DNA from 2 places in the Psychrobacillus syltrankelensis genome. Region 2 is predicted to be linked to the other one. Evidence: a T-box and tRNA genes for the amino acid it is inferred to sense, from the RefSeq annotation. Region 2 holds a T-box; the other holds one or more tRNA genes.
What was found. A T-box is a leader RNA that pairs with one kind of tRNA and senses whether it is charged. The one in region 2 lies ahead of serS (serine--tRNA ligase), so its partner is inferred to be a tRNA-Ser.
Positions count from the first base shown of each region.

Region 1: it encodes a tRNA-Ser, which carries the amino acid that the T-box ahead of serS (serine--tRNA ligase) is inferred to sense. The anticodon was not compared.

Region 1 covers NZ_CM144227.1:2,245,189-2,253,412, reverse strand. Annotated here, with positions in the region: gene ACTSKG_RS10865 (radical SAM/SPASM domain-containing protein) at 1-17, opposite strand, end outside; gene ACTSKG_RS10860 (aldo/keto reductase) at 176-988, opposite strand; tRNA gene ACTSKG_RS10855 (tRNA-Glu) at 1,256-1,327, opposite strand; tRNA gene ACTSKG_RS10850 (tRNA-Ser) at 1,335-1,425, opposite strand; tRNA gene ACTSKG_RS10845 (tRNA-Gly) at 1,478-1,548, opposite strand; tRNA gene ACTSKG_RS10840 (tRNA-Phe) at 1,556-1,631, opposite strand; tRNA gene ACTSKG_RS10835 (tRNA-Asp) at 1,887-1,962, opposite strand; tRNA gene ACTSKG_RS10830 (tRNA-Met) at 1,966-2,042, opposite strand; tRNA gene ACTSKG_RS10825 (tRNA-Ser) at 2,240-2,332, opposite strand; gene ACTSKG_RS10820 (hypothetical protein) at 2,923-3,561, opposite strand; gene tlp (small acid-soluble spore protein Tlp) at 3,727-3,969, shown strand; gene ACTSKG_RS10810 (DEAD/DEAH box helicase) at 4,348-5,880, shown strand; gene ACTSKG_RS10805 (YqhG family protein) at 5,892-6,671, shown strand; gene ACTSKG_RS10800 (solute carrier family 23 protein) at 6,879-7,199, opposite strand; partial or broken gene ACTSKG_RS10795 (guanine deaminase) at 7,181-7,447, opposite strand; gene ACTSKG_RS10790 (histidine phosphatase family protein) at 7,747-8,224, shown strand, end outside.
Region 2 covers NZ_CM144227.1:2,534,892-2,543,115, forward strand. Annotated here, with positions in the region: gene ACTSKG_RS12270 (deoxynucleoside kinase) at 1-70, opposite strand, end outside; gene ACTSKG_RS12275 (glycosyl hydrolase family 18 protein) at 179-1,306, opposite strand; gene tadA (tRNA adenosine(34) deaminase TadA) at 1,392-1,862, shown strand; gene serS (serine--tRNA ligase) at 1,885-3,159, opposite strand; T-box leader at 3,302-3,516, opposite strand; gene pdxT (pyridoxal 5'-phosphate synthase glutaminase subunit PdxT) at 3,540-4,130, opposite strand; gene pdxS (pyridoxal 5'-phosphate synthase lyase subunit PdxS) at 4,135-5,019, opposite strand; gene pdxR (MocR-like pyridoxine biosynthesis transcription factor PdxR) at 5,132-6,541, shown strand; gene ACTSKG_RS12305 (serine hydrolase) at 6,791-8,125, opposite strand.

The DNA of each region.
Region 1 (8,224 bases), 290 kb from region 2:
TTTTTGAATGTTTTCAAGGTTTATTCACCGTTCCAGTTCTGATTTATTAAAATGACTACACTCATTTTAACAGAATTACATACTTCAAGAGGATATTATTTTAGGTTTTTGATGTGAAAGAATAAATACATGGAAAAACCTGCCTTCGAAAGAAGTCAGGCTTACTCATTTGCTATTAAAATTCGATTTCGTCTGGATCGGGGCCAATGCGTTCATTTGTTGCAATTGCATCTATAGCGGCTTGATCTTCCGAAGAAAGTTCGAAGTCAAATACGTTTAAGTTCTCTTGAATACGACTTGATGTCACTGATTTTGGTAAGGCAACATGACCCGATTGTAAATGCCAGCGAAGTAAGATTTGGGAAGGTGTTTTTTCATATTTATTCGCCAAGTCGTGGAATAAGCCGATCTCCATAAATTTCCCTTGCATTAATGGGCTCCAAGCTTCTACATGAATACCTTCGCCTTTTAAGTATGCTACGAAGTCTTTTTGAGGCAACTGAGGGTGCAACTCGATTTGGTTGACCATTGGCGTCATTAAACCGGCTTCCTTCAATTGTTCCAAATGATGTTGCTTGAAGTTAGAAACACCAATTGCTTTCACTTTACCTTCTACATATAACTCCACTAGTGCACGGTACGCTTCTACAATACCATCCACTGGCCAGTGTAATAAGCAAAGGTCAAGGTAATCGGTATTTAAACGGTCTAATGATTCTTGGAATGCCTCTTTCGTACGCCCAGCACGGATGTCGTCATTCCAAATTTTAGACGTCAAGAATATATCCTCACGCGCTACACCAGAAGCGGCGATACCTTTTGCGACACCTTCCTCGTTCTTATAAACGGCTGCAGTATCAATATGTCGATAACCTACACGAAGAGCTTCTTCAACTGCACCCGGCGCTTCTGTGTCGTTATCAACTCGCCAAACTCCAAAACCAATTTGTGGTATTTTAATGCCGTTACTAAGTGTAATGAAATCCATAGATATTTCTCCTCCCTTTTACTTTATTTTACCATCTGCCAGTTTGATAAACCAATAAGTTGTACCTACTGATAATATGCCTTTAGAAATCGTTCGAAACTGTTTAATTGTCTTTTTTAAAAAACAAAACTTAGATTGTAAGAGGTAAGAGAAGAAGTGGGGAAGTTCTAATTGAAAAGAGAAAAAATTTGGAAGAATAACAAACGAGAAGGGGAGACAAAAAAAGAGATCGAGAATCCTTATAGATTCTCAATCTCTTTATAAATATGACCCCTACGGGATTCGAACCCGTGTTACCGCCGTGAAAGGGCGGTGTCTTAACCGCTTGACCAAGGGGCCTTACATCTGGCGGAGAAGGAGGGATTTGAACCCTCGCGCCGGTTACCCGACCTACACCCTTAGCAGGGGCGCCTCTTCAGCCGCTTGAGTACTTCCCCGTATAAAATTAGCTTTAGCCCATTGAAGGAACTAAAGCTAAATAATTGTTTAAGCGGGTGAAGAGAATCGAACTCTCATCATCAGCTTGGAAGGCTGAGGTTTTACCACTAAACTACACCCGCATAAAAATGGTGGCTCAGGACGGAATCGAACCGCCGACACAAGGATTTTCAGTCCTTTGCTCTACCGACTGAGCTACTGAGCCTCTTCGATTTACGCTAAGCGGCACATCTCTTCGTCAGCTGCACTCGTTCATTTAGTCACGTACTTTAGTACGCTCCTGCATTCACTCAATTGCTTCCTTGATCTGTTTGCTTATCCTAAATCTCTATTCGATTTACGCTAAACGTCGAATCTCTTTGTCAGCTTCATTCGTTCAATCAGTCACGTATTTTTGTACGCTCCTTCCTTCACTCAATCGCTTCCTCGACCTTCTCGCTTATCTCAAATCTCTAAAAAATGGCGGTCCCGACCGGGATCGAACCGGCGATCTCCTGCGTGACAGGCAGGCATGTTAACCGCTACACCACGGGACCATTTGGTTGCGGGGACAGGATTTGAACCTGTGACCTTCGGGTTATGAGCCCGACGAGCTACCGAACTGCTCCACCCCGCGACAATAATATACTTGCTAACAAAATCTACTACGCTTGAAGAAAGTAGGACACCTGCTTCGGCTGCGCCTGCATCGGTGTTAATCGTCATCTACGTTTGACGATTTGCTCCACCCCGCGAAAATAACAAACTTTATAAAATTAATAATAACACAAACTAACATAAAAAAAGTAGTTTTGTATATATAATTTTTGAAAATGGAGGAGGAAGAGGGATTCGAACCCCCGCGCGGTATGACCCGCCTGTCGGTTTTCAAGACCGATCCCTTCAGCCAGACTTGGGTATTCCTCCACGATATTGTTTAGCTACTAAATAATTATTAGCGACAAGATATATTATAAGCTGTTTTGCATAAAAAAGGCAATACTTTTTTTGAAAATAGTATAAAAAGGATAAACACGAAAAATTTCATTATCTAATTGATTGTATTCTTAACCAAAAAAATATATACCTCCAATTCTATTGGAGGTACTGATAAAACTCTAAATTAGTTTTTTTGATAGTAACTGAATCAATTTCATAAATAGCATTAAAATACTAAAACACGAACAATACTGAACTTATTGATTGGAGCGACAGGCGGTGACTCCAGCGGGATGAGTGAGACAGATGAGACATCGCAAACGACGCGAATGCGGCGGTGACGGCTCATCGCTCACCCCGCGGAAAGCGTCCGCCGATAGCGGAAATCATGCTGTTTTATGAAGCGGATATTATACGTGTTCATGCATTTCACTTTAAAATCGTTCGTGTTTTATCTCTAGATTTGAATTGTGAAATTGATTCAACTACTTGTTGAATTATACCTCGTATAAATTTTCTTATCTGATACATTTTAAGAGGCAAGAAATGTGTTCGTTAATGCTAAGAAATTTAAATGTTTAGTCGTTTATGATTTCATCATACCCAATCAAATTATCTACATGGCTCGCTATCATCGCAATAATTGTATTAACCTCTTCCTTTTTAAATGAAAAAGTGCTTTCATCTTCAAAAAGTTCCTTATCTTCTACCCAAATTCGGCTGACCCTACGGAGTACTCCATCTCCGTTTGCACTGTCTTTTCCAAATTGATAGGTTACCTCTATCTTATCTTCTATGTGAAAAGCTGTAACCTCGGGGGTTTCCCATTCTACTTCTATTTCTTCAAGCGTGACTTCCTCATCAAGAACTTCATATTCATTGCTATTTTCATCTACATAAAATACTTCATCCATAAATTCATGAAACATTTCATGAACAGCTTCAACTACATCGGTAATATCCTCCAAAATTATTCTTGTAGGCTGTTGGAGAGTAACATCGAAGCTTTCTACATAAAACTCTTCATTATAGGGATCGAATAGAAGTGTGCAAAAGTAATCTCTTTCATCTTCTTCGGTACCGACAAAAAATTCTATTCGCGGATGTTTTGACCCGCGATTGATATTCATATGGCCAACTTGGTCATACTTTTCACAAATAGATTCCAAATTTTCCTGTAGCTCTCCCGTTACTCTGTTAAACCATTCCATGGTCATGTCATTACCGCCTTTTTTCTTTTTTTCTTTTTTCCTCATTTAGGTTGTCCTATTTTGGTACGTTTATAACATGCTATTTATTTAAATTTTTCAGAAAAGGATAGATTTTATTAGATTGGGGAAGATATATTTTGTGTGACTTATTAAAAAGAAGGAGGAATAAAAGTGCCAAGAAACAATCCAAAACCAGATGATCGATCAGATAATGTTGAAAAGCTACAAGAAATGGTGAAAAATACAATTGGAAACATGGAAGCTGCTGAAGAAACCATGGATTTCCTTGATGGTAATGAAAAAGAGGTACTGAGACAAAAAAATGAACGCCGTAAAAAGAGTTTGGAAGGTTTTAGACAAGAAATTTTAGATGAAGCTGCAGCACGCAAAAATGGCTATTCTGGCGATCATTAATATATTTGGAAAAGATTTAGAAAGAATGTGAATTTTCATGCCATCAACCTAGCGTTGATGGCATTTTTTCAAATTATTTAAACCAAACGCATCATGTTCTCACAAATTAGGGGAGGGAACGGTCAAATATTCGGCAAAAAAATGAGGAGTTGAAATTGACCTTGTTACTTTCAACTCCTCCCAAAATCCACCGGTAATAGTGTAGCCACGAGTAACCGCAGGTGCAAATGTTTCCTCCAAAGCACTCCGGAATTATCGAAAACATGATGCACTTTAAGAACGCTCAGAATGTAGTACATGCCTTTCTTTTTTAAAATAATCATAGCGAGTTTATTTCGGGACAAACTATAAAAAAGAAAGTGGCATGAGGTGATAATTATGATAATTGAAAAGTCGACTGATTGGAAAGAGGGATTCATAAAAAGATTGGAAAATCTGGAGCCTTGGCAAAATTGGACCCTGTACAATATGAGCTACGACGTGATGAAAACTAACTTGGTTACAAACTTCACAGGTCTTCAATCTCCGAAATATTTACCCAATTTAACTCCTCTAATCCATCAATTGGAAGCGGCTGAAACGGTAATTGAAAGGATGAACGGAAAGGCAATTCTTGCAGATGAAGTTGGTCTTGGTAAAACCATTGAAGCTGGTTTGATATTGAAGGAATACCTCATTCGTGGACTTGTGAAAAAAGCGTTAATATTGGCTCCTGCGTCACTTATCAATCAATGGGTAGAAGAAATGAATTATAAATTTTACATTCCAGCAATTCCTTATAAAAAAAATACTCCAATAGATTATTACGATATAGTTGTCATGAGCATGGATACGGCGAAAAAAAGCCCACATAAGGAACTTATTTATGCGCAGGAATACGACATGATTATCATAGATGAAGCACATAAACTAAAAAATCATAAAACAAAAATTTACGAGTTTGTTCAAAGCTTGAAGAAGAAGTTTTGTTTGTTGTTAACTGCCACTCCGATTCAAAACGATGTATTCGAGTTATTTTATCTCATATCTTTATTAAAACCAGGGCATCTAGGGAATTATGAGACGTTCCAATCCGCTTTCTCTGCAAGTAAACACAATTTAGAGCATGATGATTATTTAAAAGAATTGGTTAATCAAGTCATGGTAAGAAATAGAAGGCAAGACACCAAAGTTGAATGGACAAATCGTCGTGTTCAAATTATTCCAATAGAATTTACTGAAAAAGAAAGAGAAGTTTATGATCTATTATTAAATCTAAAAAATGTTTCACCCATTTTTTCAGGTGCCTTCTCCATGATTACGCTGCAAAAGGAAATGTGTAGCAGTAAAGAAGCCACATATTTGACTTTAAACAAAATGCGACAAAACTGTGTTGAACCAATTGAAATTGAATACGTGGAAGGGATTATTCAAAGGTTGATGGCACTTGAAATAAATTCGAAAGCGGAAAAAGTATATGAAATTATTTCTCATGCAAATGATAAGGTCATTATTTTTACTGAATATAAAGCGAGTCAAGCTTATTTACAGTGGTACTTAAATTCAAAGGGTATTTCAAGCGTTCTTTTTAACGGACAATTTAACAAAAGTAAACGAGATTGGATGAAGTATTTATTTAAAGAACAAGCACAAGTATTAATAGCAACAGAAGCTGGAGGGGAAGGGATTAACCTTCAATTTTGTCACCATGTTATAAATTATGATTTACCATGGAACCCGATGAAGTTAGAACAACGTATCGGACGTGTTCACCGTTTAGGTCAAGAACATGACGTTCATATATACAATTTAGCAATTGATAACACAATCGAAAAAGACATATTGGATTTGCTTTACGTGAAAATTGATGTTTTTGAAAAAGTAGTTGGTGAGTTAGACGATATTTTATCAGCATTCAAAAAAACTATTTGAGGAGGATAAACATGTACCCACAACAAGTTCACGGCTATTTACAAAAGTTCTTTGAAGAAAATAAATGCCATATTTTAAACAATAATGAGCACTACATGACCATCCAACTAACAATTGATATGGATAAAAAAATTATGAATCGCCCTTATTATTGGCAGTATTTAGAAAGTACAAATGGCGTTCCTAGCCCAGCACAATTAACTTTAATCACCGATCAAAATAAAATAAAGGAAGATATTAAGGGGGAAGTCGTGCACTTTGGTTCCCCTCGTCTTAGTCAACTGTTTTTGGTGACTAAAGAGTTAGGTTCCTTTGTCCAAATGTTTGAGAAGGTAGGAGAGCTTGAAACTAAAGTTATTTTAACCCCTTGGCTGGGGGTGAATTACAAAGTTTCGTATTATAGCGACCAAACGAAAGAAATGGTTTATTCTTTAGGGATAAATTTAATAAGAGGGGAGATTATAGACGGATTCCATGAATCGTTGAGTCAAGTGGAGTTTGATGCAATAATGACCGGAGATGCATTTCACTTACCTTTTATTATTAAGCCAGTCCGCGGACTAGAGCGACTATATGAAGCAATTGAAAATATCATACAAAAAGATGATCATTCTTGGGCAGAAGAGGCAAAAAGTAGATGGAAAAAGGATATGGAAGTACTAGAGCACTTTTATGAAGGTATTGAAAATAAGCCAGAATGTTATGAATTGGAGAAAATGGCATTAGAAGAACAATACAAACCAAAAATTAAAATTGAAATTATTAACGGTGGATTATTTTATATGCGATAGATGAGAAACTTCTATTTAGCAAAGAAGATTTACTTCGATGCATTATCGAGCTCACCTCTAATATGGAGAATAGAAAAGATTACTTGTCGGATAGGACCCAAGACAGGTCATACGGTCATTGAAACATCATGTTGCAATGACTGTATGTTCTGCAATGTAGTTAACGCTTCTTTTGAACCAAAATTATTGCGTATTTTTGGTAATAGTCTATTCAATAGGATTGCTGCTATAGCAGCTGTTGCTACAGGTGAATTTTGGTAACGAGTATAGAAAGTCTTTAGGTATTAATGTTAAAGCTAATGTTAAAATCATTGGCACTGCGATGACATACATTTCTTTTTCGCCAATTTTTTCGTTTTTTATTACTTTCAGACCGCTAATCGCTATCACACCACAAACGATTACGAAAACACCACCAATAACAGCAGATGGAACCGCAGAGATTAAAGCAGATAATTTACTTGAAAAACCAAATAATACAATCCATGCACCTGCAGCGATAAAAACACTGTTCCGGATTGCGCCCATTGCGGGGCATGAACATGCAACTCAACAAAACCTGGTAAGAAATATTGACCATCAGCTAAACGATGGAAATTTTCTTTTCCTTGATAAGTATCTAGCAAGTCTTGATAGTCTGTATCCTCTGGAGCAACTACTTTTTCAATCATTCCGTTGTTATTAATACAGAAAAGATGATTATTAAGGAATTCTACTTCTTTTGATGATTTACTAGTAAAAGCAGTTCCTTGAAAAATTCGCGTATATTCCTTCATATATTCCACCTTAATGTTCGTTTTTGAAATTTTATTGGCTATTATAGATCAAAAAAATGTCTAGTATATATAAAAAGCGTATAATTTTTGATTATTTTTTATAATGTTTGTGTTTTGTGATATTTTTAGAAAATACTAGATTTTTTGATTACAATACAAGTTTAATTATTGTAATTTTTAGATTTCTTATTTAACTTTTACTAAATTTTAGGTATAATTTGTAGTGATTTACAGGTGAGGTAGACTTTCGGTAACGTGTGTTGACTGAAGAATATAAAAGAGGAATTGGAGTGAAGCAATTGGAATTAGTAATTATTAGACATGGGCAGTCGGAAGCAGATGTATTAGGGGTACATGAAGGAAGAGCAGATTTCCCCTTAACGGAGCTTGGGGAGCATCAAGCAAAACTGCTGACTAATTATGTGACAACCCATTTTCCACCAGACGTTATTATAACTAGCCCTTTAAGGAGAGCGAAGAGTACAGCTTCCATACTAAAAGAAGGCATCGGATGTGAATTAATTGTAGAAAATGACCTTATGGAATTTAATAATGGTGTACTTGCGGGGCTTTCTAGAGAAGAGGCAGCTATTAAATATCCATTACCCCAGTATGGAAGACCGGTTCATTTACCAATTGAAGACGGAGAGTCGGAATTGGAATTTCGTTTTCGAGCGGAAAGGGTTTTTCATACAATTATTTATGACTATAAAGAATATGAAAGAGTGGCTATTATTTCTCATGGAGGACTAATCTCGCATTTATTAAAAGCGTTTC
Region 2 (8,224 bases):
CAATCGCTCTGGCTAAGGAGGTTTTCCCTACCCCTATTGGACCTTCTACAGTTATAAATGGAATGGACATAAACTTTAACCTCGCTCTAATATTTCAAGTCGTGCCCTTTATTTTATCATAGTGAGAAAACGAAAAACAGAGCAAATCCACCTTTCTATACGAAAGGTAAATTTGCTCCTATTTTTTCTTCACACGGAACATTTCATTTAATAAATACCAATTTTGTGGGAAGTCAAAACCACTATGCCAATAGGAGATTCCTAGAAGTTTTAGTTCTTTCAATAATTTAAATTTTGCTTGAATAGATCGTGCATCCTCAAACCATACCTCATGCTCTTTTCCATCCTTCCAATAATGAAAGAAAGGAGCTTGGGCAATTTGATCGTACTCTATTGCTACATTTCGTTCCTTTGCTATTTGGAGAGCTCGCTGAGGGCTTACTGCTTTAGCAAAGGGATTTCCAGGTTTATAGGGAAGCGTCCAGTCATATCCGTATAAATTTTGTCCCATCATAATTTTCCTTGAGTCTATTTCTGTTTTTGCATATTCAAGTACCTTTCGAACTGGTCCTATTGGAGAAACTGCCATTGGTGGTCCTCCACTATAGCCCCACTCATAAGTCATTATTACAACAAAATCTACCACTTCACCGATTGCCCTATAATCGATCGCTTCATACCATTTTCCTTTTAGATCAGCACCCGTTTTTGGTGCAAGACTTGATGAAATCATAAATCCTTTAGCAAATTCTTTTAATCCCTTTAAAAAAGCTACATAGTTTTCTCGGTCCTCTTTAGCAATATATTCAAAGTCGGTATGAATATGTGTTGTTCCTCTAGCATTAGCTTGTGCCACCGCTTGCTTATAAACTGTTTGTTTCACCTGTTCATCCGTAAAAATAGTATGCGCTAATGTATCACTAAATGCTCCATTTTCGATATTTGTTATTACTATTGCCGTCTCAACTTGATGGCTCTTTGCTACATCAGATAATTTACCCCAATTCATCTCTGTCAATGATCCATCTCGTAAAATTTCATACGCAAAAGGCATCAAATACGTTAACCCTGGTGCAGCTTTTTCAACTTGGTCAATTACGTGCTGGGATGGGATTTCTGTATACCACTCTACATATAAGTTTGTTTCAATAATTGGTCTATCTGGGCTTGGAGTAGAAGGTAAAACTAGTGCTTGCCCTATGACTAACACATCGGGGTCTGGTAATTCATTAATAGAGGCAAGCGTTGCCGCATTTGTACCGAAATGCTTTGCTATGGAGTATAAGCTATCTCCACTTTTCACCACATATATCAATCGATCACTCCTTCAAAATACAATATGCAAGAGCTAAATAAAACATGCTACACTAAGGTAAAGGGGTTGATTCAAATTGGATGAACACTATATGAATATAGCGCTAGAAGAAGCTAAAAAAGCTGCACAACTTGGAGAAGTACCAATTGGAGCAGTTATTGTATATAAAAACGAAATTATTGCAAAGGCTTTTAACTTAAGAGAAACTACACAAAATGCCACTACACATGCGGAGCTACTAGCCATTCAAGAAGCTTGTAAGAAGATAGGAAGTTGGAGATTAGAGGAAACGACTTTATATGTCACTCTTGAGCCCTGTCCAATGTGTGCAGGTGCTATTTTGCAATCCCGTATCCCCCGGGTTGTATATGGAGCAAGAGATGTAAAAGCTGGATGTGTAGATTCACTTTATCATCTTTTAAATGACAGTAGGTTTAATCATATGTGTGAAGTATCGGAAGGTATTCTTGCAGAAGAGTGCGGGAATCTTCTTACTCAATTTTTTCGCAATCTACGAGCACAAAAAAAGAACAAGAAACATCTCTAAATAATGTTTCTTGTTCTCCCTATTATTTTATAACTGTTTTTCCACCCATGTATGGAACTAATGCTTCTGGAACTACTACTGTACCATCTGCTTGTTGATAGTTTTCTAATATAGCTGCAACAGTACGTCCAAGGGCAAGTCCACTTCCATTTAAAGTGTGTACATATTCCGGTTTTGCTCCTACTTCTCTTCTAAAGCGAATACCTGCACGTCGAGCTTGGAAATCTTCAAAATTACTGCAAGAAGAAATTTCTTTGTACTCCCCGTAGCTTGGTAACCATACTTCAAGATCGTATTTTTTAGCAGCAGTAAAACCTAAATCTGCTGTACACATATTAAGCACACGATAAGGAAGACCTAATAATTGTAAAACTTTTTCTGCATGACCTGTTAAAAGCTCTAACTGCTCATATGACTCTTCTGGTTTCACAAAACGAACTAACTCTACTTTATTGAATTGATGTTGACGGATTAGTCCTCGCGTATCGCGACCTGCTGAGCCCGCTTCTGAACGGAAGCAAGCACTAAATGCAGCAAATGCTTGTGGAAGTTGTTCTCCCCCTAAAATTTCATCACGATAATAGTTTGTTACAGGTACTTCTGAGGTAGGGATTAAGAAATAATCCTCTTCATTTACTAAAAATGCATCTTCTTCAAACTTTGGAAGTTGCCCAGTCCCTGTTAAGCTCGTACGATTAGCTAAATATGGTGGAAGCATTTCCGCATATCCATGCTCTTCTGAATGTAGATCCATCATGAAGTTTATTAAAGCACGTTCAAGTCTCGCACCTAAACCTAAATAAAATGCAAAGCGACTTCCTGTAACTTTCGCTGCTCGTTCAAAATCAACTATTTTTAAATCTGTTGCAATATCCCAATGGGCTTTTGCTTCGAAATTAAAAGAAGGCACTTCTCCCCATTTACGAATTTCCACATTATCATCTTCAGAATCACCAATAGGAACGCTGTCGTGTGGAATATTTGGAATACGCATCATCATATATTCAAATTTTTCCTCGACATCCCTTAATTCATCATCTAATTTTTTTATTTCATCGCCGACTTCACGCATACGAGCAATTAGGTCATCCGCGTTTTCTTTATTTCTTTTCATTTCTGATATTTTTTGTGAAAACTCATTTCTTTCTGCTTTTAACACTTCTGTTTTTGCAATCAGTTCTCTTCGTTTTTGATCTAATGGCAAGAATTGATCAAACTCTGAAATCTCTTCTCCTCGTTTAGCAAGTTTGGCTTTTACTTCTTCATAATGATCTCTTACAAACTTTACATCTAACATGTTAATTTCCTCCTCAATTTTAATTAAATTTGCCTTGGCATAAAATCTGTGACTTCCGCCAGAGACTTTAACCTCATTCAATAAGCGTATTTATATACACTACTTATACAGTTAAAAACGACAAAAAAGCCCTCATCCCTGTAAAAGGGACGAGAGCTACCCGCGTTACCACCCTGATTGATCCAGCAAAACACCAAATCCACTTGTTCAATAACGGCATTTCAACCGGCAACGACTTACTAAAAGTTCAGTCGAGCAACTCAAAGGATGGATTCGCAAGTGTTTATATCAGCTTACACCAACCGCTGACTCTCTATAAAAAACGTGCTTGCTACTACTTCCTATCATCGTTTTTAAATCATGAAATTACTCATACTTTACTATAGGTTTACTTGTTTTGCAAGCGTTTCCTTTATCATTTCAGTAAAATATGAAGTAATTCGATAATCCTCCGTCAGTTCTGGATGAAAGGAGCAACCAAGTATGTTGTCTTTTTTCACCATTACGATTCTCCCTTCAAAAGTAGCAATTATTTCTACACCATTCCCTATTTCCACAATATGAGGTGCACGTATAAATACTGCTGGAAAATCAGTTGCTATATCTTTAATGTTTAGTTTAGTTTCGAAGCTGTTTACTTGTCGACCAAAAGAGTTACGCTCTACTGCAACATCAAGAGCCCCAATATGTGAAAAATTATACCCTGTAAGATGTTTAGCAAGTAAAATTAGCCCCGCACAAGTGCCGAACATTGGTTTTCCTGCAGCAGCAAATTGTTGAAGAGGAAGAAGCATCTCAAATCGATCAATTAGTTTACGCATCACTGTACTTTCTCCACCTGGAAGGATTATTCCATCTACTAAAGCTAAATCGTTTGTGTTTTTTACAGCTATAGCCTCTGCTCCACATTCTTCAATTGATCTAACATGTTCACTAACTGCTCCTTGAAGAGCTAAAACACCTATTTTCATTATTTTACCACCCTCTATCTTGCATACGTTCTTCTGCAGATAAACGAGAAATTTCAATTCCCTTCATCGGAATTCCTAAGTCTTTTGAAACTTCTACAAGTAATTGATAGTCTTGGTAATGTGTTGTTGCTTCTACAATAGCACGAGCAAATTTCTCTGGGTTTTCTGATTTGAATATTCCTGAACCAACAAATACTCCATCTGCTCCAAGTTCCATCATTAAAGCAGCATCTGCTGGTGTTGCTACACCACCTGCAGCAAAGTTTACAACCGGTAATTTTCCATTATGTTTAATTTGTAACAGAATATCATAAGGAGCTCCTAAATTTTTTGCTTCTGTCATTAGCTCATCTTCGTTCATATGAACGATTTTTCGAACATGTGCATTTACTTTACGTAAATGACGGACAGCTTCCACGATATTTCCTGTTCCTGGTTCTCCTTTTGTACGAAGCATAGAAGCCCCTTCCCCAATACGACGAGCTGCTTCTCCTAAATCCTTGCATCCACAAACGAAGGGGACTGTAAATTCACTTTTACCTATGTGATATTCTTCATCTGCAGGAGTTAACACTTCTGATTCATCAATATAGTCAACGCCCATTGCTTCTAAAATACGAGCTTCTGTAATATGCCCAATACGTGCTTTGGCCATTACTGGAATAGTTACAGCCTCCATTACTTCTTCTATAATTCGTGGATCAGCCATTCGAGCAACACCACCTGCTACACGAATATCTGATGGTACACGCTCTAATGCCATCACTGCTACTGCACCTGCTGCTTCAGCAATTCTTGCTTGTTCTGCATTGATAACGTCCATAATAACGCCACCTTTTTGCATTTCAGCCATTCCTCGTTTTACTCGATCTGTCCCTGTTAAGTTTATCGTCATTATTATTCCCCTCCATATTCCTTTATGAATGTAGTATAATAAAAAAAGTGACCATTTTAAAAGTGTCAAAACTTATTTGAATGAAGGGGTCAGATTGACAATGAAAATGGATTCTCTTATGTTTCAACTAGAAAAAGATGCTCAAACACCTTTATACGAGCAACTTTACAATGAGATTAAAGGAGCAATAATAGACGGAACTATCAAAGAAGGAGCTAAACTACCTTCAAAAAAAAAGTTGGCAGAGTACTTGGCAATTAGTCAAACAACCATTGAATTTGCTTATAGTCAGCTAGTGGCAGAAGGTTTTATTTCTTCCGAAGCAAGGAAAGGCTTTTATGTTCAAAACTTAGAAGAATTAGCACTTATAGAAAAAGAATCTCCTGTTATAGTTATGGAAGAAAAAGAGATGGATGCAATTTCTATCGATTTTTCTCCTGGTAAAATTGATACTGAGTCATTTCCATTTTTCGTCTGGAGAAAATTTTCCAAAGAAATAATTAATGATATGAACAAAGACTTTCTTCAACTTGGACATCCGCAAGGTGATTATGTATTAAGACAACAAATCTCCTCTTATTTATATCAATCACGTGGTGTAAAGTGTACACCTGAACAAATTATTCTTGGATCTGGAACAGAGCAATTAATGCCTTTAATCATTCGTTTACTAGGCAAAGAAGCTATATATGGAATTGAAAACCCTGGGTATCCACTTACTCACCATTTATTTCTAGACGATAAGCAAAAATCTATTCCAATTTCTGTAGATTCAGAAGGTGCTGTGGTATCTAAATTGGATGATACAAACGCAACAGTCATGTATGTAACACCTTCACATCAATTTCCTACAGGGGCTGTTCTTTCTGCCACTCGGCGAAGTCAGCTTTTATCTTGGGCTTATCAGCAAGATAATCGATATATTATAGAAGACGATTACGATAGTGAGTTTAGATACACAGGTAGACCAATCCCTTCTTTACAAGGAATTGATCAAAATCAACGCGTCATTTATTTAAGTACGTTTTCTAAATCATTAATGCCCTCTTTACGAATTGCATATGCCGTTTTACCTGAATCTCTAATCATCCAATACAAGCAAAAGTTTTCTTACTACGCCGCTACTGTTCCACGTATGGATCAGCAAATATTAACCAAGTTTATGGATTCAGGTCATTTTGCAAAGCATTTAAATAAAATGAGAAAAATTTATAAAAAAAAGTTAGAAATTGTAACAAAAACTATAGCTAACTTTAATCCAATTGTTACTATCTCCGGTGAACAATCCGGGATGCATATTTTATTAACAATCCGTACTTGTAAAAGAGAAGAAGAGTTGATAGCACTTGCTAGACAATCCGGAATTAGAGTATATGGTCTTCGGGAGTATATAACTGGGGATTTGGAAAATACTTCTGATCCTCAAATAGTTCTAGGTTTTGGGGGTATAGATACTAATGATATCCCGTCCTCCATAAACGCATTAATAAATGCATGGGAAATAAGAAAAACGTAAACGTCCTTTAAATGCATCCTGTCCTCACCGTTTCCAGAGTACTTTGGAAGATACATTGGCTACATTATTACCGTTAGAGTAACTGTAGAAATACCGTTGATTTCCAATATAGAGGAGAAAACCTGTACATGTAATAGTAATTAAAAAACCATAAATCTTAGGTTCATGGCACAAAAATTAAGATACTTTCTTGGCTTCTAAGAAAAGAAAAACACCGTAAACTCATTTAGAGATTACGGTGTTTTCATTTTAAAATAGACCGCCAACAAAATCAGTTGTACTATGCCATAAGTTGCCGAAGAATTTCCCAATTCCCTTAAACATTAAAATAATCCAACTAGCTCGATCAACATCTTCTGTTGTCACTACATTTACTTGTGTTGCTTTATCAGTAATATAACCATAGTCTGTTCCCTCTGTCTTTTCGAGATGAACTGTACCAACTACAGTACCTTTTTTAACTTCTGCCTCTAAAGCTTTTTCTTTAGGTGTAAAAATTGGCTTGTACTGATCTTTTTCACTTGTTTTAATAACCATTGAAATTGGATCTTTTACTGCAATCTTAACTGAATCTTTTTTTCCTTTTTCAACTGGAAGTGTTTCATTTTTAGGGATTTTATAACCTGCTGGTATTACTTCTGTTTTAGAAAATTGTGCAAACCCATAGTCAAATAATGCTCTTGCTGCATCAAATCGAGCTTTATAAGAACCAACTCCATTTGCATCTACAGCCTTCATCACAACTGCAATAACACGCATTCCATTTCTTGTAGCTGTTCCCGTAAAACAATGTCCTGCAAATTCTGTTGTACCTGTCTTTAATCCATCTACACCTTCGTATTGGTAAACTAATCCCGGTAGCATCCAATTCCAGTTGCTCATCTCAATTGCATCCGAAGTCCCTGCACGAAACGTTTTTTTAGGGATCTTCGTCGTTTCTAATACTTCGGGATAATCCTTCATTAATCTGTAAGCAAGAGTCGCTACTGATTTAGCTGGCATAACATTTTCATCATTATCACCTGAATTAGCTGGATACATGCCTTGTAAATCTGCATTATTCAAACCTGTTGAATTGACAAATTTATAACCTTTTAGACCTATTTCTGCTGCTTTATCATTCATTAACTTTACAAAGTTTTCTTCTGTTCCTGCAATAGTCTCTCCTATAGCTATTGTTGCCGCATTTGCAGAGTATATTGCCATTGCTTCATAAAGTTCACGAATTGAATAGCTACCATCTTGACGAAGAGGTACATTACTTAATCGTCGATCTTGAGAAATTTTGTATGTATAATCTGTAACAAGATATTGTTGATCCCAAGATATTTTTCCTTCTTTAATCGCTTCAAATAATAAATACTCTGTCATCATTTTAGTCATACTTGCAATACCTAAAGGTGCATCAGCATTCTTCTCATATAAAATTTTACCTGTATCGGCGTCAACTAATATCGCAGCATCGACATTTAAATTCAAACTTTCCTCAGCTTTTGTAACAGTCGGTATCCCACATATAACTGAAACAAGAAACATAGGAAGTACTAGCCTTTTAATCATTGATGTCATCCAAACTTTCTTCACTACTGTACCCCCACTATAAGTTTATTCAATGCCCATTTTAACACACTTTGTTACACCATAGCACTATCGACAAAAAAAGCACCCATTTTGCCTATATAA